Regions from separate parts of the Cryobacterium psychrophilum genome, predicted to be linked through region 1. Evidence: predicted binding sites of a transcription regulator. Region 1 holds the regulator's gene; the other holds the start of a gene.
The links. Region 1 encodes LexA, which represses DNA repair genes until DNA is damaged. Its sites were predicted from a motif close to TCGAACANNTGTTCGA; they were not measured.
Positions count from the first base shown of each region.

Region 1 (11,850 bases):
GCGGATTCCCGTTCACGTCTGGCAGCGGGGGCACCAGAAGACGTCGCGCAGCTCGAGTTCGCTGCGACCGATTTTCGATCGGACGAGTCGTGTGCCGCACCGGCGGCAGGCCTGCCCGTGTCGCGAGTGGACCCACAGCCGGGCGCCCCGCCGGGTATTGCCCGTCGTCGTGCGTTCGACCCGGTCTCGATTGGCATTGATCAGTCGATGGGCCAGTCCCACGAGCGCGGGAAGATCTGTCACCTCACCGATCAACCTGGTCGGCAGGATGCCGCGCAGGAAGCACAGTTCGTTCACGTAGACGTTGCCGAGGCCGGCGAGGTTCCGCTGGTCCGCCAGTGCCACGGCTACCGGCACGTCAGGCCGGACGGCCAGGCGCCGCACCGCTTCGCCAGCGTCCCAGTCGGCGCCGAGCAGGTCCGGTCCCAGGTACCCGAGCGCCGGCACCTCTGCCGTGCGCGGCATCAGCTCGAGCACGCCGAGGTCGAACCCCGCGGCCGCGCAGTCGAGTGTTTCAAGCACGATCCTGGCCTGAAACGCCGGCCGCTGCCACGCAGTGCCGTGGCGGTACAGGTGCCACGACCCTTCCATCTTCAAGTGGGAGTGCACGCTCACGCTGTCGGTGCGGATCAGTAGATGTTTGCCGCGACTGGCGATCTCCTGCACTGTCTCCCCCGTCAGGTCGATGGTGGCCCATTGAGGAACCCGGATGTCGCAGCGGGTGAGAACACTCCCCCGCAGGGCGTCACCCAGCGACCGCGCCTCGCGGTAAACGGTGTCTCCCTCAGGCACTGAGCCTCAGCCCCTTGGGGGTGAGGGTGAAACCGGCCCTCTGGAGCTGCTCACCGACGGGCGTGCCGATCACGAAGGCTCCGTTGACGGTCTCCACCGCCAGCTTGTCGATCCTTCCGGCCTTCACCACGGTGGCCAGGCTCGCCGCGGCGGCAGCCAGCGGTGCAGCCTCCGACGAATACGACAGCACGGTCTTGCCGCCCCGCTCGATGTAGAGCACGAGCTCACCGTCCACGAGCACGACGATGGCGCCAGACTTGCGTGCGGGACGGTGCCCGGTACCTTCCGCGAGCGGCGGCCACGGCACCACGGCGCCGTACGGGTTGGCCGGATCGGTGGCGGCGAGCGTGTGGGCCATCGGGCGTCGCGGCCCGGCGCCCTCGGCCGCGGCAGCGAAGGACCGCAGCCGGTCAATGGTTCCCCCTCCCGCGAACTGGGCGGCGCCGAGACCGTCAACGAAATACCCGCGCCGGCAGCGTCCGGTCTCCTCAAAACCGCTGAGCGTGCGGTAGACGAGGGCGAAGCCGCCGACAACGCCCTCCGCCTGCACCGCACCTCGGGTGACGACCCCGTAGCGTTCGAGGAGGGTTTCGCCGAGGGCGTGGGCGCGCCGAGTCGCAACGGAGTCGGCGAGCGGCAGGATCGACCACCGACCGGACACCGTCGGCGGTCCGCCACGGGTCGGGAGGGCCGATCGCGGCACCGACCGACCGCGGTGCATGTGGGCGCGCGGGGCCGAGCGGCTGGGTTTGTGCGACGTTCGTCCGCCGTTCAGGCGGGATCGCATCGGAGCGAACGTGTCGTTACTGATCAGCCCGGCCCAGACCAGATCCCACAGGGCGTCCACGAGGTCGGAGTCCACCTTGTTGCCCACCGCGTCGGAGAGTTGGCGGAAGAAATACCCGCCTCCGCCACCCAGGGTCGCCAGCACGTGCTGTTGCTGCTCGGTCAGGTCGCGGTCGAGCGCTGGGGGCAGGGTCAGCGGTGCCGTGTCCGCCAGGTGCAGGCTGATCCAACCGTCGTTCCCGGCGAGGGATCCTGCCCCCGCCCAGATCACCTCCCCCGCATTCGTCAGTTCGTCGAGCATCCCGGGCAGGTACCCGTCTATCCGCGCCGGCAGGATGAGCGATTCCCACGCCGAGGCCGGTATGCGGGCGCCCTCGAGTTGTTCAATAACGGAGGCAACGCCGTCAACTCCGCGCAGCCGTCCGCCCACGTGTTGCCATTGCGGGAGAAAACGGGCCATTGTCACCTGATCAACGGGTTCGACCTCGTGTCGGAGTGCCGCGAGCGAGCGTCGACGCAGTCGCCGCAGTACCTCGGCGTCACACCATTCGCTGCCGGTGCCGTTCGGCCGAAACTCGCCCTCCACGATGCGCCGGGAATCGGCGAGTCGTCGCAGCGCCTGCTGCATGACCGCGGTACCGAGTCCGAAGCGGTCCGCCGCCGCCTCCGTCGTGAACGGTCCGTGCGTGCGGGCGTAGCGGCTCACCAGGTCGCCGAGCGGGTCGGCGACGGACTCGCTGAAGACCCGCGGAATGCCCAGCGGGAGCGGGACGCCGAGCGCGTCACGCAATCGACTGGCGTCTTCGATCACCGCCCACCAGTCGCGGCCGGCGAAGCTCGTGCGCACGGCCCGTTTGGCGTCGACGAGGGCCCCGAGGTGAGCGACCCAGTCGGCCGGGGCGCCCTCCGACAATCGGGGGCCGAACTCGTCGAGGGTGAGGGGGCCGAGCCCGCGGAGGAGGTCAAAAATGCCCTCGAGTCCGAGCGCCTGCCGATCGGGAGCGAGTCGCTGCAGCTCCCGGTCGGTCGCGGCGATCACCGCTGGGTCGAGGAGCTCGCGCAGTTCGACCCGACCGAGCAGCTCCGCGAGCAGGCTGGAGTCGATGGACAGGGCCGTCGCGCGCCGCTCGGCGAGGGGAGTGTCGCCCTCGTACATGAACGCCGCCACGTAGCCGAACAGCAGGGTGCTCGCGAACGGGCTCGCGGCATCCGTTTGCACCTCCATCAGACGAATCGAGCGGGATTCGATCTGTGTGGCCAGTCGCGCCAGGGCCGGCAGGTCATAGACGTCTTGCAGGCACTCGCGTATGGTCTCGAGGATGATCGGGAACGTCGGGTGTTCCCGGGCCACGTCGAGCAGTTGCGCTGCCTTCTGCCGTTGCTGCCACAGCGGCGAACGCGAGCCGGGGTTGTAGCGCGGCAGCAGCAGCGCGCGTGCGGCGCATTCGCGAAACCGCGCCGCGAAGAGGGCAGACCCGGCCACCTGCTCCGTGACGATCTCCTGCAGCTCGTCGGGTTCGAAGACGAAGAGTTCCGCGCCAGGCGGCTCGACTCCCGTGTCGGGAATGCGCACGACGATGCCGTCATCGCTCGCGACACAGTTGCCGTCAAGCCCGAAGAGATCCCGCACCCGGGCGCCCACGGCAAGGGCCCAGGGCGCATGCACCTGCATGCCGTACGGGGAATGCAGGATGACGCGCCAGTCGCCCAGCTCGTCGGTGAACCGCTCCACGACCAGGGTTCGGTCCGTCGGCAGATAGCGGGTGGCGGACCGTTGCTCGTTCAGGAAGGCCAGCAGGTTGGTGATCGCCTGCTCTCCCAGGCCGGCGGCGGCGCACCGCTCGCGGGCCTGGGGCCCGGAGAATGCGGACACCTCGCGCACGAAGACACCGATCGCTTCGCCGAGTTCGGCGGGGCGGCCCTGGCCATCACCCTTCCAGAACGGCAGTCGGCCAGGTTCCCCAAACGCCGGCAGCACCAGCACGCGGTCGTGGGTGATCTCCTGGATGCGCCAGCTGGTGGTGCCGAGCGCGAAGACGTCGCCCACGCGCGACTCGTAGACCATCTCCTCGTCGAGTTCGCCGACTCGCTTGCTGCCCACCTCGTCGCCGCCCACCATGAAGACACCGAACAGGCCACGGTCGGGAATGGTTCCGCCGCTGGTCACGGCGAGCCGTTGTGCGCCGGGTCGCCCGGTGAGGGTGCCGGCCACCCGGTCCCAGATGATGCGCGGGCGCAGTTCGGCGAACCGGTCGGACGGGTACCGCCCGGCGAGCAGGTCGAGGGTGGCCTCGTACAGGGAGCGGGGCAGGCTCGCGAACGGGGCGCTGCGGCGAATGGTCTCGAACCACTCCTCCACGTCGATCTCATCGAGTGCCACGGCGGCCACCGTCTGCTGGGCCAGGATGTCCAGCGGATTGGCGGGAATGCGCAGGGCTTCGATCTGGCCGGTGAGCATCCGCTCCGCGGTGACGGCAGCGTGAATAAGGTCTGCCCGGTGCTTGGGATAGATCACTCCGCGGGAGATCTCCCCCACCTGGTGCCCGGCCCGCCCCACCCGTTGAAGCGCACTGGCCACCGACGGCGGCGATTCCACCTGCACCACGAGGTCGACGGCGCCCATGTCGATACCGAGCTCGAGGGTCGAGGTGGCCACGACGCACCGCAGCCGCCCGGACTTCAGGTCGTCTTCGATGAGCGCTCGCTGTTCTTTGCTGACCGATCCGTGGTGGGCCCTGGCGAGCACGGCGTCGGCGCCGGTGGTCTGGCCGCTCGCTCCGAGCAGTTCGGCCGGTGGCCTCGTGCGGGCGGCGGATGCCTCGGTACCGAGTGGCGCATCCAGTCCCCCGGCGTCATCGGCTGCCGCGAGCCGATCGGTGTAGATCTCGTTGAACCGGGCGGTGAGACGTTCGGTGAGTCGCCGAGAGTTGGCGAACACGATTGACGAGGAGTGCGCGAGCACCTCGTCGACGATGGCCTCCTCGACGTGCGGCCAGATTGACCCGGTCTGGGCCGACGACGCTGCGGTGGATCCTTCGCGCGGCACCACCGGTCCCAACTGGCTCATGTCCTCGACGGGCACGACAACGCGCAGGTCGAACCGTTTCGGTGAGGCCGACGCGACGATGCGCACCGGGGCGCTTCCGCCGAGGAATCGGGCCACCTCGCTATGCGGGCGCACGGTGGCCGAGAGGCCGATGCGCTGGGCCGGCTTGGCCAGCAGCGCGTCGAGGCGCTCGAGGGACACGGCGAGGTGGGCGCCACGCTTGCTGGCCGCCACGGCGTGCACCTCATCAATGATGACGGTGTGCACCCCGCGCAGGGACTCACGTGCCGCGCTCGTGAGCAGCAGAAAAAGCGACTCCGGCGTGGTGATGAGAATGTCGGGGGGCGTTTTGACGAGGTGTCGGCGTTCGGCGGCGGGGGTGTCACCCGAACGCACCCCCACGCTCACCTGCGGCACCGAAAGGCTCAGGCGTTCCGCCGCCCGGGTGATGCCCACGAGGGGTGCACGCAGGTTGCGTTCCACATCGACGCCGAGGGCCTTGAGCGGTGAGATGTAGAGCACGCGGGTGGAGGCGGGTTCCACCGCGGCGCCGGGCGGGGGTGCGAGGGCGAGCCGGTCGATAGCCCACAAAAATGCGGCCAGCGTCTTGCCCGAGCCCGTTGGCGCGACGACGAGGGCATGGGAACCTCCGGAGATGGCCTCCCAGGCACCGAGCTGCGCCGCGGTGGGCGCCGCGAATGCGGCGTCGAACCACGCCCGGGTTGCGGGCGAAAAGCGATCCAGCACCGTCATGGGTCTATTGTCGCGCGCCGCACCGACATCCGCTCGTTGCTACTTCAGGAGAAACGCACACGCGAACGCCCCGCCCCCGCGCCAACACGCCGGCGCGCGAGCCGCAGCAGCCGGGATCTCCTGAACGAGCAACCACGCGGGCTATGTCGGCGGCGAGTGGATGCCGGGGACGGGCTACTCGGAGGCGACGAGCTGCACCGTGAGGGAATCCACCCCGGTGGCGATCACGTCGCTCGCGGCCCAGCGTGCGGCGAGGCGAGCCAGGGTAGCGTCGAGTTCCGGCTGGGTCAGGCCGACAACGAGCTCAAGGCGCACGATGAGTTCGGGTCCGCTCAACCGGCCGTGCGGGTCTCCGGCGACGAGCTCGAGGCCGAGCACGGAGAGCTCGGTGGCGACCGTGGCGTCGAAGGCTGCTCGCACCTGCGCGCTCGCGTAACTCGGCGTCCAGGGCAGTGCTTGCGCAATCGACCACAGGGCCGGGCGGCGAATGACGAATTCCGTCGGCGCCATCGGGTCGAGAACAACGACGTCGGTGTTCTCCTGCGCCGCGGCGAGGGCAACCCGAACCCCGTCGGCGGGAACCGGGCGGGCCTCGGGGTTCCAGGCCGACATGGCCGCCGCGGAGGTGAACGCCGGCAACACGTTTCGTCCGTCGGGCCCGGCCACGGTGATGATCGACAACTCCTGCGTCTTGTCGATCGTCACGCCGTCGTCGTTGGTGCCGGACTCGCCAAGCGCGGTGACGAGGGGGATCAGCAACCGCGAGGTACGGATCGCGTCGATGACGCCCTCCTCGCCCGCTTCACGCGCGTGGAATCGACGCACCGCCTCGATGAGCGGCGCCGGAGCGAGCCCGTCGTCGTCGGCGCTCATGTTCGGCTCGAAGTCCCGCCCCGCCCAGGGCTGCCCGGCGGAGTCGGCCGTGTTGCCGCCGATGGTCGGCCCGGACGATGAACCGGTGGAACCGAGGTTACGAGCCCGAGACATCCAGCGCCTCGGCGAGGGTGAAGGCTCCCGCATACAGCGCCTTACCGACGATGGCCCCCTCCAGGCCGAGCGGCACGAGTTCCCGCAGGGCAATCAGGTCGTCGAGGCTCGACACTCCCCCGGAGGCGATGACGGGTTTGCGGGTCTTGTCGAGGATCTGGCGCAGCAGGTCAATGTTGGGTCCCTGCAAGGTGCCGTCCTTGGTGACGTCGGTCACGACGTAGCGGGCGCATCCGGCAGTTTCGAGGCGCTCAAGGACCTCCCACAGGTCGCCGCCATCCTTCGTCCAGCCGCGGGCCGACAGGGTGGTTCCGCGCACGTCGAGTCCCACCGCGACGGCCTCGCCGTACTGCGCGATGACGTTCGCTGCCCACGCGGGGTTTTCGAGCGCGGCAGTGCCGAGGTTGATGCGCTTCACGCCCGTGTTGAGCGCCGCCTCGAGCGACTCGTCGTCGCGAATTCCGCCGGACAGCTCAATATTCACGTCCTTGACCTGCCGAATGACCTTCTTGATGACGCCCGTGTTGTTTCCACGGCCGAAGGCTGCGTCGAGGTCCACGAGGTGAATCCACTCGGCTCCCTGGCGCACCCAGTCCGCTGCAGCGTCTTCGGGGGTGCCATAGCTGGTCTCGGTGCCGGCCCGCCCCTGCGTCAAACGCACGGCCTTGCCATCGGCGACGTCGACGGCCGGCAACAGAACGAGACGCGGGGTGGTGTTGAACTCACTCATTAGTTTCCTCTAATTCACATGGCCGCTGAGACGGCCGACTTGAACACAATAATGTGGGGTGATGCGCTAGTGGCGCAGGGTTGCCAGCCAGTTTTTTAGCAGGTGAATGCCAGCCTCCCCGGATTTTTCCGGATGGAACTGCGTGGCCGAGAGCGGCCCGTTTTCAACGGCGGCGAGAAAGGGCCCACCATGCTCGGCCCAGGTCAGGCGCGGCTGTGGAAACGGGGGCTGAACCTCGAGCGTCCACGACTGCGCGGCGTAGGAGTGAACGAAGTAGAACCGCTCCTCCTCGATACCCCGAAACAGTACGGAATCGGGGTCGGGGGACACGGTGTTCCAGCCCATGTGCGGCAAGACCGGCGCGGGAAGCTCCGTCACCGTTCCCGGCCATTCCCCGAGGCCCTCGGTATCGACACCACGCTCCACTCCGTGCTCGAAGAGCACCTGCATTCCCACACAGATGCCCAGCACGGGTCGTCCTCCGGCGACGCGCCGGTCAATGATCTCGTCACCACGCACGGAGGTGAGCGCCGCCATGACCGCGCTGAACGCACCAACACCCGGAACAACGAGGCCATCGGCCTCCAGGGCAGCCTTCCGGTCGTGGGTGAGTGTCACGTCGGCGCCGGCAAGTTCCAGCGCCTTGACGGCGGAGTGCACGTTGCCGGTTCCGTAGTCGAAGACCACAACAGAGGTCACAGGGCGCCCTTCGTGGAGGGGATACCGCTCACGAGCGGGTCAAACGCCTTGGCGAGACGGAAGGCACGAGCGAAGGCCTTGAATTCTGCCTCCGCAATGTGGTGCGCATCCCGACCGCCCAGAACTCGCACGTGTACGGTCAGTCCGGCGTTGAAGGTGATGGCCTCAAAGACGTGACGCACCATAGAACCGGTGAAGTGCCCGCCGATGAGGTGGAACTCGAATCCAGCGGGTTCTCCACCGTGCACGAGGTACGGCCGACCGGAGATGTCCACGACGGCCTGCACGAGTGCCTCGTCGAGCGGAACCACGGCGTCACCGTAACGGGAGATGCCGGACTTGTCGCCGAGCGCCTGCTTGATGGCTTGGCCGAGCACAATCCCAATGTCTTCGACCGTGTGGTGCACGTCGATCTCGGTATCGCCATGAGCGCGCACCGTAAGGTCGGTGAGGGAGTGCTTCGAGAACGCCGTGAGCAGGTGGTCGTAGAACGGTACGGTCGTCTGAATGTCACTCACCCCGGTTCCGTCCAGGTTGATCGACAGCTCGATACTTGATTCGCTGGTCTCGCGTTGCAGGTGGGCGACGCGCGGTGCAACCGGCGTTGAAGATGAGCTCATGAGCCTAGTTTATTCGCCTGCGGACGAAGCCGGTCGACCGAGGCGCTCAAGCGCCTCGAGGAACGCCGTCGTCTCGGTGCGGGTACCGGCCGTGACACGCAGGTGGCCGGCGATCCCAACGTCGCGGATGAGGATTCCCTCGGCCAGCAGCGCCTCGAAGATGGCGTGCGGATCCGGTACGCCGCCAAAGAGCACGAAGTTGCTCCCGCTCTCGTACGGGGAGTAGCCCAGACGCGCGAGTTCGACCACCAGACGGTCCCGCTGACCGCGAATTTCGTCCACCATGGCCAGCATCTCCTCGGAGTGGGCCAGCGCCGCGTTGGCGGCCGCCTGGGTGAAGGCCGACAGGTGGTACGGCAAGCGAACGAGGCGCAGGGCGTCTGTCACGGCGGGGTCGGCGGCGAGGTAGCCCACCCGGGCGCCGGCGAAGGCGAAGGCCTTGCTCATTGTGCGAGAGACAAGCAGGCGTTCGCGCCCCGGAAGCAGCGCAACGGCGCTCGGAGTGCCGTCCGGCTCGAACTCGGCGTAGGCCTCGTCTACAACAACGATCCCGCGGCTCGCCTCATAGACAGCGGTGATCGTGTCGAGGGACAAGCTCGTGCCCGTTGGGTTGTTGGGGGAACACAGAAACACGAGGTCGGGGTTTGTGCGCGTTACCCAGTCCGCCGCAGTCTCTGGTGACAGGTGAAAATCGGCATCGCGGTCGCCCTCGATCCACTCAGTTCCCGTGCCCGAGGCGAGAATGGAGTACATAGAGTAGGTGGGGGCAAACCCCAGTACGGACCGGCCGGGGCCGCCGAACGCCTGCAGCACCTGCTGCAGCACCTCGTTGGAGCCGTTGGCCGCCCAGATGTTCTCCCGGGTCAGTTCGTGGCCGAGGTATGCGGCGAGTCGATCCCGGAGCTCGGTGAACTCACGGTCGGGATACCGGTTCACGGTGAGAACCGCCTGAGCCAGGGCGCGCACAATGTCCAGAGCCACGGGCTCCGGTATCGGGTGCGTATTCTCATTCACGTTGAGGGCTACCGGCACGTGCAGTTGCGGAGCTCCATAGGGGATTTGACCGCGAAGGTCAGCGCGCAGGGGAAGATCATTGAGGCTGGTCACCCGTCAATGCTACGGCGACCCGGGGCCTCTCCCCCAACCCGCAGGTTCTCGGAGCGGAGTACGCGCGCGGGGGTTGGCCTCCGTCAGTAGCCGGCGGGCAGGGTGAGACGCTGACCGGGCTGCACGGAATCACCCTGCAACTGGTTGAGATCGATGATGTCGACAATGACATCTCGGGGGTCTGCGCTGGGGGCGATCGACTCGGCGAGGTTCCACAGGGTTTGGCCCGGGGCCACGGTGACGTACCGGAATGACACGAGTTCCGCGTGCAGGACAGCGCTCGAAGCGGCACCGGGCGTTGTCGCCTCGGCGATTCCTCCGTTCAGTGCCAGCATGATTGCCGCGACAACCAGTGGGGTCGCCGCGATCGTGGTGAGGACGATTCGTCCGCGCCGGGTCAGTCGAAATCGGGTGTTGGCCGCTGTTGCCGCATTGCCAGGTGCCGTGGTCATGTGTACGGTGCTGATGTCTACTGCCCTCATGTCGAACCTCCGGGTGATCTAATTCGGCGAGTTCCGCATCCGACTCTCGGCCGGGAGGGACGAATGCGAAACTATGTTCCGAATATAACTTCGAATATTCGAACAATCAACCCTTTCGCTTGCAATCTACCCAAATAGTTCGCGACACCCTCGAATAGATGTTTGTCTTGGCTGCGCAAACTGGATAAAGTTTCGATAGAGAAATTGTTCATTCCGAACTCAACCAGACACCACCGACATTCCCGTCTCACAGCCATCAGGCCCAGGCGGGACCGACTCGAGGAGCGAAAGCGTGACGAAAGACACCAGCGGTTCCCGCGACAAGGGCGGCACCAGGCGACGCAAGAGCCTGAGTGACCGCCAGCTCGCCATCCTTGACGTGATCCAACGCTCGGTCAGCCAGCGTGGGTATCCGCCAAGCATGCGAGAGATCGGCGACGCGGTGGGACTTGCTTCCCTATCGAGCGTCACCCATCAGCTCAACCAGCTTGAGCTGAGCGGCTATCTGCGCCGCGACCCCAACCGCCCCCGGGCGCTTGAGGTACTGATCGAAGTTCCCCGATCGGCAGAGGACACCGTCGTGCGCGAGGGCGAGGGCTCGGCGAGCCCCGCCCAGATCGGCGACGCGGCCATGGTTCCGCTCGTCGGGCGTATCGCTGCCGGCGTTCCCATCACGGCCGAGCAACAGATTGACGAGATCTTCCCTCTCCCCCGGCAGCTCGTGGGCAAGGGAGAGCTCTTCATGCTCAAGGTCATCGGCGAGTCGATGATCGACGCGGCCATCTGCGACGGGGACTGGGTCGTCATCCGTCAGCAGAAAACGGCCGAGAACGGCGAGATCGTCGCCGCCATGCTCGACAATGAGGCCACCGTCAAGGTCTTCCGGCAGCGGGACGGCCACACCTGGCTTCTCCCCCGCAACTCCAACTTCGAGCCCATCGTTGGCGACTTCGCCGAGATCCTCGGCAAGGTCGTGGCCGTTCTCCGATCCGTATAGCTACGACACACACACGACGCCGCGCGGCGAGAAGCACGGTATGTGCAGCTCCCCGCGCGGCGTCTGTTGTTTCGGCTAGGCCAGTACGGCAGCGACGATTCGTTCGCGAACGATCCGGGTCGCTTCGAGCATGTTCTTGAGCGAATCGACCGTCTCGGCATACCCGCGGGTCTTGAGACCGCAGTCGGGGTTCACCCAGACCTGTCGCGCCGGGATCGAGCCGAGTGCGGTTTCGAGCAGTTCCGTGAGTTCGGTGACACTCGGAACCCGCGGGGAGTGGATGTCCCATACTCCCGGCCCGATGCCGTGGTCGAAGCCACCGGCCTCGATGTCGTGCACCACCTCCATGCGCGAGCGCGCGGCCTCGATGCTCGTCACGTCGGCGTCGAGGTTCGCAATCGCGTCGATGACGACACCGAACTCCGAGTAGCAGAGGTGAGTGTGGATCTGGGTGGCGTCCGCGACGCCGGCCGTCGCCAGCCGGAAGGATCCGACCGACCAGTCGAGGTAGTCCGGCTGCTGCTCCTTCTTGAGCGGCAGTAGCTCCCGCAGTGCCGGCTCGTCAACCTGCACGATGCCGATACCGGCAGCCTCGAGGTCGCCGATCTCATCGCGCAACGCGAGCGCCACCTGACGGGCGGTCTCGCCCAGGGGCTGGTCGTCGCGAACGAATGACCAGGCGAGGATCGTCACCGGGCCGGTGAGCATGCCCTTGACCGGCTTCGTCGTGAGGCTCTGTGTGTACACGGACCAGTCCACGGTGATCGCCCGCGGCCGGGACACGTCGCCCCACAGAATGGACGGTCGGGTGCACCGGCTGCCATAGGACTGTACCCACCCGTTCTCGGTGA
Region 1 is NZ_SODI01000001.1:689,010-700,859, forward strand. It holds gene EDD25_RS03260 (DNA-formamidopyrimidine glycosylase family protein) at 13-792, opposite strand; gene EDD25_RS03265 (ATP-dependent helicase) at 785-5,377, opposite strand; gene EDD25_RS03270 (SseB family protein) at 5,552-6,364, opposite strand; gene priA (bifunctional 1-(5-phosphoribosyl)-5-((5-phosphoribosylamino)methylideneamino)imidazole-4-carboxamide isomerase/phosphoribosylanthranilate isomerase PriA) at 6,348-7,094, opposite strand; gene hisH (imidazole glycerol phosphate synthase subunit HisH) at 7,161-7,793, opposite strand; gene hisB (imidazoleglycerol-phosphate dehydratase HisB) at 7,790-8,413, opposite strand; gene EDD25_RS03290 (histidinol-phosphate transaminase) at 8,423-9,520, opposite strand; gene EDD25_RS03295 (LysM peptidoglycan-binding domain-containing protein) at 9,604-10,002, opposite strand; gene lexA (transcriptional repressor LexA) at 10,295-10,999, shown strand; gene metE (5-methyltetrahydropteroyltriglutamate--homocysteine S-methyltransferase) at 11,075-11,850, opposite strand, start outside.

Region 2 (11,850 bases), 1.7 Mb from region 1:
CACCAGCACCGAGTCCGCAAAACCCGGACGCATGACACCGTTCTACGTTAGGAAGCAAGTGAGCACCAACGCCGTAACCACCGCAGGAGTCAACATTGGCGTCGTCGGTGCCACCGGGCAGGTGGGTGCCGTTGTGCGCGCACTGCTGGCCGAGCGCAATTTTCCGGTGAAGAGCATCCGCTTCTTCGCGTCTGCCCGTTCCGCGGGCAACACCCTGCCCTTCAAGGGCGTCGATATCGTGATCGAAGACGCGGCGGTCGCCGACCCGACCGGCCTCGACGTGGCCATCTTCTCCGCCGGAGCGTCGCTGTCCAAGGTTCAGGCGCCACGCTTCGCCGCGGCCGGCGTCACCGTGATCGACAACTCCTCCGGTTGGCGCATGGACCCTGATGTGCCCCTCGTGGTGAGCGAGGTCAACCCCGAGGCCATCCACCTCGCCACCAAGGGCATCATCGCCAACCCCAACTGCACCACCATGGCCGCGATGCCCGTGCTCAAGGTGCTGCACGAAGCGGCCAGCCTGGAACGACTCATCGTGAGCACCTATCAGGCGGTGTCTGGCAGCGGCCTCGCCGGTGCCTTCGAGCTTGCCTCCCAGGTGCGCGTCGCTGTGCAGGACGAGAACCTGCTTGGCCTCGTGCATTCCGGCACGGCCGTCACGCTGCCGGAACCCACCATCTACGCGCGCCCCATCGCGTTCGACGTCATTCCGCTCGCCGGGTCCATCGTCCCCGACGGGAGCTTCGAAACCGACGAGGAACAGAAGCTGCGCAATGAGAGCCGCAAGATTCTGCAGCTGCCCGACCTGCGCGTCTCCGGCACGTGCGTGCGCGTTCCCGTCTTCACCGGGCACTCCCTCTCCATCAACGTGGAGTTCGCCCAGCCGCTGACGGTCGCGCATGCGAACGAATTGCTGGCGGATGCCCCCGGCGTCACGCTCACCGACGTGCCGACGCCCCTGCAGGCGGCCGGCCAGGACGCGAGCTTCGTCGGCCGTATTCGGCAGGACGAGGGCGTTCCCGACAACCGTGGCCTTGCCCTCTTCATCAGCAATGACAACCTCCGCAAGGGAGCAGCGCTCAACGCCGTGCAGATCGCTGAACTCGTTGCCGCGCAGCTCGGCACGGCTTAGCCGCGCCGGACATGGGCGTTCCCCGGCGCCCATATTCGGAAGGGTGCATGGGCCCGGAGACGACGATGCCGCGCCCGCCCGCAGAGTGATCGGAAACAAAGCCCCTCCGCGCGGCCGGAAAGCTGCGATGGCTGCGAGATGATCAGCAGGGCTGCCCGGGGCAGGGGCGCCCTGTCGGCCCCCGAACTGGTGGCGCTCTGCACTACACTCTGGCTTGTGAGGCGTAATCGGTTGTGGGACGGACTACGGCGGGCCGGGTTCGTGATTTTCATGGCCTACGGGATCGCCGCGATCGTCGGCGCCGTGACCCACCTGTTCCGGGGAACGATCACAGACTGGGTCATCGCCGCCATTGGCGTGGTATGCGTCGCCGCGCTCGAGAGCTACCGGTTCTGGGTGGGAGGGCCACCGTACCGCAGTCTTTCATTCACTCTGCCCGTCATTGCGTTGCCCATTCTCGCTCCTATGCTTGGGGACCCGGCTGCCGTGGGAGTGTTGGCCATTGGCACCGCCGTGCGCGCCATCGCTCGCACACATCGCTGGTCATTTTCCGCCTACGCTTCGGGCCTGGTTGGCGTGGGAGCTACCGTTAACCTCGTAGTCTTTCACGCGCTTCGCGGCGCTGACGTGGCGCAGGTCATGGCCGTGCTCATTGCGGCCGTCGCGTTCGTGGTGACGATCCTGACCGTGGAGACTGGGCGTCGCATGAGCATCGCGGCCCCGTGGGTGTTTGACGCCGCGGTCCCGACGTCGCCGTTGCGCGTCGCCATCGTTTTCGTCGGAGCAGCGGGCCTCACGGCCCTCGCCTCGTTGTGGAACAACCCTGCCCTGCCCTACTTTGATGAGTCGGTCCAGGCACGCAACGCGCTCGTCGTGCTTCTGCTCCTCACCCTGGTCACCGTGGCGGCACGGGGATCGGTGCGCCTGGCCAACATGCGACGGAGATTCAACGGCCTGATCCGCGGGACAGCCGCGCTCAACGCGAAGTCGTTCAGTCACGCTGCGGATTCCGAATCCTTCGCTGATCTCCTACGCCGTGCCGTCGGCGAGGCCATTGGAGCAGAAACGGTGAACCTGCGCAGCCATCCCGGTGACCCCCACGACATTGCCGCGGCCGTCACCCTCGTTGAGGGGCAGCTCCTCTTCATCGTTGCTCACCGAGATGGTATGGACGTCGCGTTCAGCCGCGATGACCAGCTCGCCCTCAATGCTCTCGCGCACACGACCGACGTTGTCGTGCAGACTCGGGACGACATCGGTGGCCTGACGCTGAGGGCCAATACCGATCCGCTCACCGGACTCCCCAACTATGGTGCCTTCCAGGAGGCGCTCGCCAACATCAACGATCACCGCGGCTACTCCGAGGCGCTTGCCGTGCTCTTTTTGGATCTCGACGATTTCAAGCGCCTCAATGATCGGCTCGGCCACCAGGCCGGCGACGACGTTCTTCGTGCGCTCGGTCATCGGTTGCATCTCGCCGTGCGTCCCTTCGACGTGGTCGCCCGCGTCGGCGGCGATGAATTCGTCATCATCCTCACGAGGTTGTCGTCGCTCGCCGAGGCCAAGCTCCTGGCCGAAAGCATCATGGCCGCGTCGGGGGAGCCGATGGTGATCGACAACACCACGGTGCATCCGCTTCTCAGCATCGGTTTGGCGTACTCCGCTCACCGTGAAACGGATGTCTCCCAGCTCGTTGTCGACGCCGACCGGAGCATGCTGTCGGTCAAGGAATCCCGCCGAAGTGGCGGTCCCGCCCATGAGAGCAGCATCAGCATTTCAGACCACCGGTCGCCGCAGGTGAACGATAGCGTGATCGACGCCATTCGAGAGAACCGTCTGGAAATGGCCTACCAGCCGATCGTGAGCCTCGTCACGAGCCAGATCTGGGCGTTCGAGGCGCTCGTGCGGTTCAGTGACCCCGAGATCGGTTCGCTGTCGCCGCCCGCGCTCGTGGCAAAGGCCAAGGGTCTGGGGCTGCTGGACGACCTCACGCGGCAGGTGGCCGAGAAGGCCATGGCCGCAGCGGCCGCGTTCCGGCTCGTTGAACCCCGCATTCTGTGCATGACCGTCAACGTGGAGGCGATGCAGGTTCTGCCCGAACGCCTGGGTATTTTCGTGGAAGAACTTGCCCATCGCTACCCTGAGATCTCCCTGTGCCTCGAACTGAACGAGCGCTCGGTGGCACGCGTATCACCGGCGCTGCGCGCCCAGGTCGACCACCTTCGAGACATCGGCATTCTCATCGCCCTCGATGACTACGGGTCGGAGGATTCCTCGGTGGACTCGCTCGTGCGGGTGCCGATGGACATTCTTAAGATCGACAAGAGCCTCGTGGACGATCTCGACGACGTGCGACAGCAGGAGGTGCTTATGGCGCTGCAGGGCTTTGGCGACAATCTCGAGTACTCCATGATCGTCGAGGGCGTCGAGGACGAGGTCATGGCGTCCCACCTGACCCGACTGGGTATTCGTGGTGCACAGGGCTTTCACTACGGCACCCCGCAGAGTACTGAAGACACGCTCGCCAGGCTCGAGAAGCACGGCGTTGAGGCCGTGGTGCCGCACCAACCGTTTGTGCCGGAGAACACCGCCCCGCCCCTCGTCTCGCTCGCTGAGGACAACGACGCCGTCGCGGTGTCCGGGCCGTGAGGGTCGAGCGCCGCCTCCCGGCACGGTTTCGCGCCACGCCGGCGGGGGAATGCGCCCCGGCCTCGCATGGTATCCGCTCAGTGACTAGCGTTAACACGTGAAACAACCACCTGTACCCGCGGAGGTTGAGGATTACTTCTTCGATCTTGCCCCGTCCGCCCGTGCCGTTCTGTACCCCGTGATCGACGCGGTGCGCGACGCCATGCCGCGCGGATACGAGCTCGGGATGCCGCACGGCATGCCCGGCTGGGTGATTCCGCTCAGCACCTACCCGAAGACCTACAACGGCCAGCCTTTGTCGTATGTGAGCCTCGCGGCGCAGAAGAATTACCACTCGCTGTATCTCATGGCGCTGTATGGCAACCCGGCAGCGGACGCCGCCTTCCGTGCCGAGTGGGCCGCCACCGGCCTCAAACTCAACATGGGGAAAAGCTGCCTCAGATTCAAGACCCTCGCCGACATAGACCTTGACATCGTCACCCGCTCGGTCGCAAGTCTGTCGGTCGAGGACTTCCTCGCCACCTACGAACGCATCAAGCGTTAGTCCCGACCAGCCCCGGGGGAGCGGGCGTCCCCGCCGTTCCCCCGTCGGCCCGTGACCCGGTTGGGCTCCCGGCCCGGCTTAAGGCGCTCCGGCGCCGCGATACACTCGGAAGCGTGAATTCAACGGAACCCGTAGACGTCGTTCTCATTGGCGGCGGTATCATGAGCGCTACTCTCGGCACCCTCCTTAAGGAGTTGCAGCCGTCCTGGCGGATCGAAGTGTACGAGCGACTGGGGGAAGCAGCGCAGGAAAGTTCAAATCCCTGGAACAACGCCGGCACCGGCCATGCGGCGCTGTGTGAGCTCAACTACATGCCGGAAGTGCCCGGGGGAAAACTCACCGCAGATAAGGCCGTGAGTATCAACGAGCAATTCCAGATCAGCCGTCAGTTGTGGGCGCACCTGGTCACGACCGGTGCGTTGCCCGAACCGGAGAAGTTCATCAACTCCACCCCGCACATGACCTTCGTGCGCGGCAAGGCGAACGTCGCCTACCTGCGCGAGCGTCATGAGGTGCTCAAGAATCAGCCGCTTTTCGCGGGCATGGAGTTCAGCGACGATCCGGAGGTCATTGGCCGCTGGACACCGCTGATCACCAAGAAGCGCCCGTCCGGGCAGAAGATCGCGGCCACGCGCAGCGATCTCGGAACCGACGTGGACTTCGGCGCCCTCACGACCTACATGTTCGATAACCTCGCCAAGCACGACGTCGAGGTGAAGATGAACCGACAGGTGACCAACCTGCAGCAGAACGTCGACGGCACCTGGCGCATCAACCTCCTGCGCCAGGTGGGGCAGACCCGCAGTACCGTCAACGCCAAATTCGTGTTCGTCGGCGCCGGCGGTGGCGGGCTCGCGCTGCTGCAGAAGAGCGGAATCCCCGAGATCAAGGGATTCGGAGGCTTCCCGATCAGCGGGCAGTTCCTGCGGACCACCAATCCCGATCTCGTGGCTCAGCACCAGGCGAAGGTCTATGGCAAGGCCGGGGTTGGTGCTCCGCCCATGTCGGTCCCGCACCTCGACACCCGCATTGTCGATGGCGAGATGTCGCTCCTGTTCGGCCCGTACGCCGGGTTCAGCCCGAAGTTCCTCAAGACCAGCACGTGGTTCGACCTGCCGTTCTCAATTCGCGCGCACAACCTCGGTCCCATGCTCGCCGTCGCCCGGCACAACTTTGACCTGATGAAGTACCTTGTCGGCGAGGTGTTCGCCTCCCGCAAAGCCAAGCTGAAGGCGCTGCAGGAGTTCGTTCCCACCGCCAAGATGGGCGACTGGGAGCTCATCACGGCCGGCCAGCGCGTGCAGGTGATGAAGAAGGATGCCGCCAAGGGTGGAATCCTGCAGATGGGTACCGAGGTGATCACCTCCGCCGATGGCAGCATCGCCGGACTGCTCGGGGCCTCGCCCGGAGCATCCACAGCCGCCCCGATCATGGTGGATCTGCTGGCCCGGTGCTTCCCCGACCGCATTGCGGGGTGGGAGCCGAAGATTCGCGCCATGATTCCGAGCCACGGCACCAAGCTGTCCGATGACCCGGCCGCTGCCGCCGCCTCGCTCGCCGCTACCGCCGCGGTTCTGCACCTCACCGCGTAGCCCGGCACCGCAGCCCGCGTCGAAAACACCCTCCCGGTTCCGGGAGGGTGTTTTCTGCGTCAACGGATGCCGACAATCTTGCACTCCGCTCGAAGTTGTGTTCGAATTGATGTATGCGATGGACGGGACAGGAACTCACGACGGAGCAGCCCGGGGCACTTCCGGGTCTCGCGCGTCTGAACAACTTCGTGCGCAGCGTGCAGACGCCGGATTTCGCCGGGATCACGTTTCACGAGATCCTGGCCAAGAGTGCGCTCAACCGGGTGCCCGGACAGAGTGAGTTGCCCTTGGGGTACACGATCAATCCCTACCGGGGTTGTTCGCACGCGTGTGCCTACTGCTTCGCTCGGCCGACGCACGAGTATCTCAACCTGGATGCGGGCAAAGACTTCGACAGCGAAATCATTGTCAAGGTGAACGTGGCCGAGGTGCTGCGCACAGAGCTCGCGAAGCCAACGTGGGGACGGCATCCGGTTGCGCTCGGTACCAACACTGATCCCTACCAGCGGGCGGAGGGGCGCTACCGGCTGATGCCCGGCATCATCGCAGCGCTCGCGGAGTCCGGCACGCCGCTGTCGATACTCACCAAGGGCACCCTGCTGCGCCGCGACCTGGACCTGCTCGCCGAAGCAAGTCGGCTCGTGCCGGTTGACCTTGCGCTCTCCATCGCCATCTACGACGATGATCTGCAGCAGTCCGTCGAGCCGGGAACGCCGTCCACCACGGCTCGGCTCGGCACGGTCACCGCGGTGCGCGAGCGCGGCCTGGAGTGCGGGGTGTTCATGATGCCGATTCTGCCGTTCCTCACCGACACTCGGGCGCACCTCGACGAGGCGCTCCGCCAGGCGAAAGCGGCCGGTGCATCGAATGTGCTGTACTGCGCGCTCAACCTCAAGCCCACCGTGAAGCAATGGTATTTCCAGTGGCTTGAGCGTGAGCACCCCGAGCTGCTGCCGCAGTACCGGGAACTGTTTGCCGGTGGCACCTATGCCGCGAAGGGCTACCGAACCTGGCTCGGGGAGCGCATGAAGCCCCTCGTTCGTGCGCATGGTCTCGAGCGGGGGCGCACTGATCCGGCCACAGGGGGACCGCGCTCGAGCGCCCTGGATGCCGCGCTCGCCACTGGCTCCGGGCCGCGGGCCGCCCCCGACGTTCGCCCTCCCGGTGACCTCATGGCCGGTTCGGCTCGGTCGCTCATCGCCGAGGAGCTTCCACCGCAGCTGTCGCCCCGACTCTTCTAGGCGGCACCGAAACCGACCAGAGCAATTCATGCCCTCACGCCCTCCCGGCACGCCGGTGTCCGGCGGAAGATTTCTGCTCGCGGGCGGCGCGCTCGTGCCGCCCATGATGCGGGCGGACTCCAAGCCTCAGATGGCATACTTAAACTGAAGGGGATTTGATGACTCTTGGATTACCGGGATACCTTGTTCAATCAGCGCTCAGTCGCGCCCTCGCACGGGCCGCCCACTGGTTTGGCCTGGTCTGCCTCACTGGCGCTCTCGCATCCGTTGCCATCCTGAGTTCCACCCGGGCCGGAGCCGAACTCTCCCTCACCATCGCCGTCATCCTCGCCATGGCCGGCCTCCTCGTTCTTCTCGCACGCCGCCGCAGCCTCCTCACCTCCTTCGCGTACCTGCTCACCGGCACGTTCTGCGTTTACGTCTTCAGCGACACCGTGCTGGGCGTTCCGGAGGAGATCTCGGCGTCGACCGTTTTTCTCATCGCCCTGCCCAAGATGGCCCTGATCATGGTGGGTGGCGCCGGGTCGGGACTTGTGGTCGGTGTCTTCTGGAGCACGGCCGGTTTCCTCCTCGCCGAGACGGCGGCTCTGCTCGCCGTCGTCCATTCCGGGGTCAATGCTGGCCGCGATTTCTTCACGGTGTCCGCCTATGTGTTCCTGACGGCGGTGTTGCTCGTCGCCGCACTCGGACGCCGCCGTGGAGCGCTCGCGCAGCCGGCGCTGCTCCGCGCTGCCCAGAACGATGCGGCGAGCCAGCTGCGGCATTCGCTTGACAACCGTTCGATCGCCGTGCTCAACGACACGATCGTCAGCCAACTCGTGACCCTCTCGCTGTCCGCGCCCGGTGAGCTCACCCCTCATGTTCGCGCGGGATTGCGCAACACGCTCGACTCCCTCCGAGGCACCGACTGGCTCGCTGACGATGGCGTCGACCCGCACGCCCCGGGCACCGGCTTACTCGCCGCCAGCGCGCTCTTTGCCGCCGTTGACCGATGCCGCACCGCAGGCCTCATGGTCGACGTGACGGGAGAGGCCGACGCACTGGATCGCCTCGACTCCTCGGTCGACCGCGAGCTCGCTCTCGCGGTCGAACACTGCCTCAATAACGTGCTGCTGCATGCCGGAATCGCAGCGGCCGAGGTCAGTGTTGAGCGCGACTCGGAGGGCGTTTCGGTGATGGTGGCGGATGCCGGTCGCGGCTTCACCCTGTCGGGTTCCGGTCGCGGGCGTCTCGGACTTCGCCAGTCCGTGCGTCGACGCATCGACCGAGTGGGAGGCTCCGTCACCATATGGACGCGGCCCGGCGCCGGCACCACCGTGCGCCTGACCGTACCGTTCGCAGCGCCGGTCCAGCCCGCGCCCGCCGCGTCACCCGGAGTGCGATGAACGCCCCCGATGCCACCCAGCAGCGGCTCGACCCGATCGGCGGGCTCGCCGTCTGGCCCCTGGCCCTCGTCACCGCCCTCATCGTGGTGGCGTACGCCGTTTTCTCCACGCTCACTCAGGCCGGCGAAGTGCGGTACCCGATGTTCGCGGCGCTCGCCGTGGTGTCCCTCGTTGGTGCGGCGGGCCTCCTCGTGTGGGCCTCGCTCCCCGAAAGCGCCCCGTTCCAAGCCGGCTCGAGTCTGGTCATGGTCGGGCTGGCCCTGCTTGCGTACATCCTTGAACAGGTTGGGATGTGGGGACACAACGCCTCTGTCCACAACGACTTCGGCCAGATTGCCCTCGGCCTCCTCATCATGGCCCTCGCACCTTTTCGGCCGTGGAGGGAGATTGCCCTTCTGGCCGCCGCCGCCGCGGTCGTCGTGGCGTGCGGGGCCTGGGTCCAGGCCGCCTACTTCGCCACCGGCACTCCGGCGCTCTTCGCCATCCTGGCTACCGTTCAGCTGCTCGCGCCGGCGCTGGCCGGCGCCGCCTACTGCCGTCAGGTGGTCAAGTCCATCCGCATCTGGCAAACGGATGCTCAACGGTCCATCCGTCTCCATACGGAAGCGAGCCGGGTGTCCCTGGCCGGACTGGTCGTTCACCAACGCCTCTGCGACCTCGACGCGAACGTGCTTCCCTTCCTGAGCGAGGTCCTCCAGCGCGGTTCCGTCACGGCCGTGGAGATCGACCGGGCGCGTCGCCTTGCCGATGAAGTGCGCGGCGCCCTGGTGGCCGAAACCGATCGAACCTGGCTGGATGACCTCGTGGCTCGCGAGAGTGCGGCGCTGACCGAGATACCGGCCGTGGTGCCCGCGAATGGTGCGGGCCCGAATGGTGCGGGCCCACTCGGCCTGGGCGTCGGCCGCGTGCACGATGACGAGCGCCGTGCCGCACGGTTCACTCCGCGGCAGCGCGCCGCTTTCGGCGCCCTTGTCGTGATGCTGTGCGCGCAGCCCGGGTTCGACCCGTCGAGCCTGGCCATTCTCATCTCTAGCGCGCGACAGGCCGAGTCCGCTGTCGACGCCGACGATGCCCGGCACTCCGAGGGCGCCGCGGTCGTGTTGCTTGAAGCCTCCGTCGCCTTGCCCGCCCGGCACCTTCGCGCCGTCGTGCACCCCTTCGTGGCCGTGTTGCGTGTCGAATTTTCCCGCGTTCACGTGGCGATACGTGGCCACCGACTGACCGTTCATCTCGACGCCGAGCACAGTGAAGCCGGGTACCGCAACGCCGACCGCGTGCAGGCCGGGGCCCTTCCGGTGGCCCCAACCAGAAACGAGCATTGATGGCTAAACTCTACTTCCGCTATGGCGCGATGAATAGCGGGAAGAGTACCTCCATGCTTCAAGCGGCATATAACTATGAGGAGCGTGGGCACCAGGTGTTGCTTGCGAAGCCATCGGTCGACACCAAGGGTGATCGCGGCATCCTCTCGCGGCTGGGCGTGACGCGAGCCGTCGACTACCTGTTGACGCCCGACACGGATGCCCTCGCGACGTTCCAGCAGCATCGCGCGACAGTGCTAGCCGTAACCGGCCTCGACGTGAGCGCGCTTCTCCTCGACGAGGCGCAATTCCTCACTGAAACGCAGGTCGACGATCTGCTGCGCATCGCGATCCTCGAAAACGTGCCGGTGTTGGCGTACGGGATTCGCACGGACTTTCAGACGGTGGCGTTTCCGGGTAGCCGGCGTTTGCTTGAGGTCTCGCACAGTCTCGAGGAGCTCAAGACGATCTGCCGCTGCGGCCGGAAAGCCGTGTTCAACGGGCGCAAGATCGACGGCGTGTACGTGTTCGATGGCGACCAGGTGGCCATCGATGGTGCGGAGGTTACCTACGAATCCTTGTGTGGGTCGTGCTATCTCGAGGAGAGTCACGGCGTTCTGAACGCCCGCAGCAGGGTGCAGCGAGGCTAGGTCTTCCGAGCAGCTCCGCGCCGGAGATTTCCCGTGCGCTTCTGCCCCTGGTGCAAAAAGGTGAGGCGCTCGCGCGCTTTCTGCTCAGGAAAGTCACGAACGCCCCAACACCCCCGGTCCCCCCGATAATGTTCCCCAGGGTCTACTGTAGGTATACCCTAAGCCCTGTGCCAGCCGTCATTTCTTATGGCCCCCAAAAAAAGGCGTATCTCGTTCATTGGACACGGTCGGGGTATCTGTTCGGACACGGTTGTCGTGTGGATACACAAACCGGTCTGTCCCCCCATTAGGGTAGTCAGTATGTACCGCTACAGAGTCGCGCTGATCGATGACCACGAAATCGTCGCACGCGGCTTTGCCGAGCTCTTTTCGACCATCCACAACATCTACGTAGTGGCAACGGTTGCAACGGTCTCTGAGCTTCTTGAAGCGACGTCCCAAGAGGAGAAGATCGACCTCGTCATCCTCGATCTGCGCCTATCCGACGGGTCCACTGTTTCCAGCAACGTGCGCAGGCTCAGGGAGGCCGGCGCCGACGTGCTCGCCTTCACCGGGGGCGACGACGCGGCTCTGATGCGCGCGGCCGCCCGATCCGGCGTGCTCGGCGTGGTGCGCAAGTCCGAAGCGGCCAACGTTTTGCTCGACGCGGTGGCCCGTGCCGCAGTGGGGGAGACCATCGCGTCAACGGACTGGGCCGCGGCCCTCGACGGCGACCCCGAACTCTCCGACGCCGCGCTCAGCCCGCGCGAGCGCCAGGTTCTGTCGCTCTATGCAGCGGGGGCCAAAGCACCCCTCGTGGCTTCGCGAACCGGACTGTCCGAGTCCACGGTGATTGACTACATCCGTCGTGTGCGGTCGAAGTACGAACGTGTCGGCCGGCCGGCGAACACCAAGATTGACCTGTACAAACGCGCACTTGAGGACGGCATCCTGCCCATACCCGGCCGCCCGTGACCAGGGCCATCCCGGTCGACGTCGGTCCTGTCGAGCCCGACGGCGAGCACGTATTTGCTGCCGATGGTCCCCGGGACCGCCTGGCTCGCCTGCTCTACGGTGCGGTCGGTGCGGGTGCCATCATCTTCGGTGGGCTGTCGATGCAGCCCTTTCTCGCCCAGGTAGACATTCCCTCCCTCGTCTGGTCCTGGACCGCCTGGTTGATGGTTTTCCTGCTTCCCGTCCTCCCTGCGTCGCTGTCCCGCCGAGCGCCGCTGTCCATCTTGCGTGGCCTCGCTCGCGTGCATGGCGCCGTGTTTGTCATCATCCTCGTGGGCTGGCTCGTCCTCGGCGCCCATGCCCTGCCGGTGGGACTCGGTATTCCCTGGGTGCTCTCGTTCACCGGGGTGCCGTGTGTGGCGG
Region 2 is NZ_SODI01000001.1:2,379,422-2,391,271, forward strand. It holds gene EDD25_RS11220 (aspartate-semialdehyde dehydrogenase) at 32-1,132, shown strand; gene EDD25_RS11225 (EAL domain-containing protein) at 1,349-3,781, shown strand; gene EDD25_RS11230 (DUF1801 domain-containing protein) at 3,879-4,325, shown strand; gene EDD25_RS11235 (malate:quinone oxidoreductase) at 4,487-5,917, shown strand; gene EDD25_RS11240 (Rv2578c family radical SAM protein) at 6,031-7,158, shown strand; gene EDD25_RS11245 (sensor histidine kinase) at 7,317-8,543, shown strand; gene EDD25_RS11250 (hypothetical protein) at 8,540-9,865, shown strand; gene EDD25_RS11255 (thymidine kinase) at 9,865-10,494, shown strand; gene EDD25_RS11260 (response regulator transcription factor) at 10,795-11,448, shown strand; gene EDD25_RS11265 (sensor histidine kinase) at 11,445-11,850, shown strand, end outside.
Region 2: EDD25_RS11240 (Rv2578c family radical SAM protein) is a predicted target of LexA. The motif match lies at 6,007-6,022, and genes of this name have one in related genera.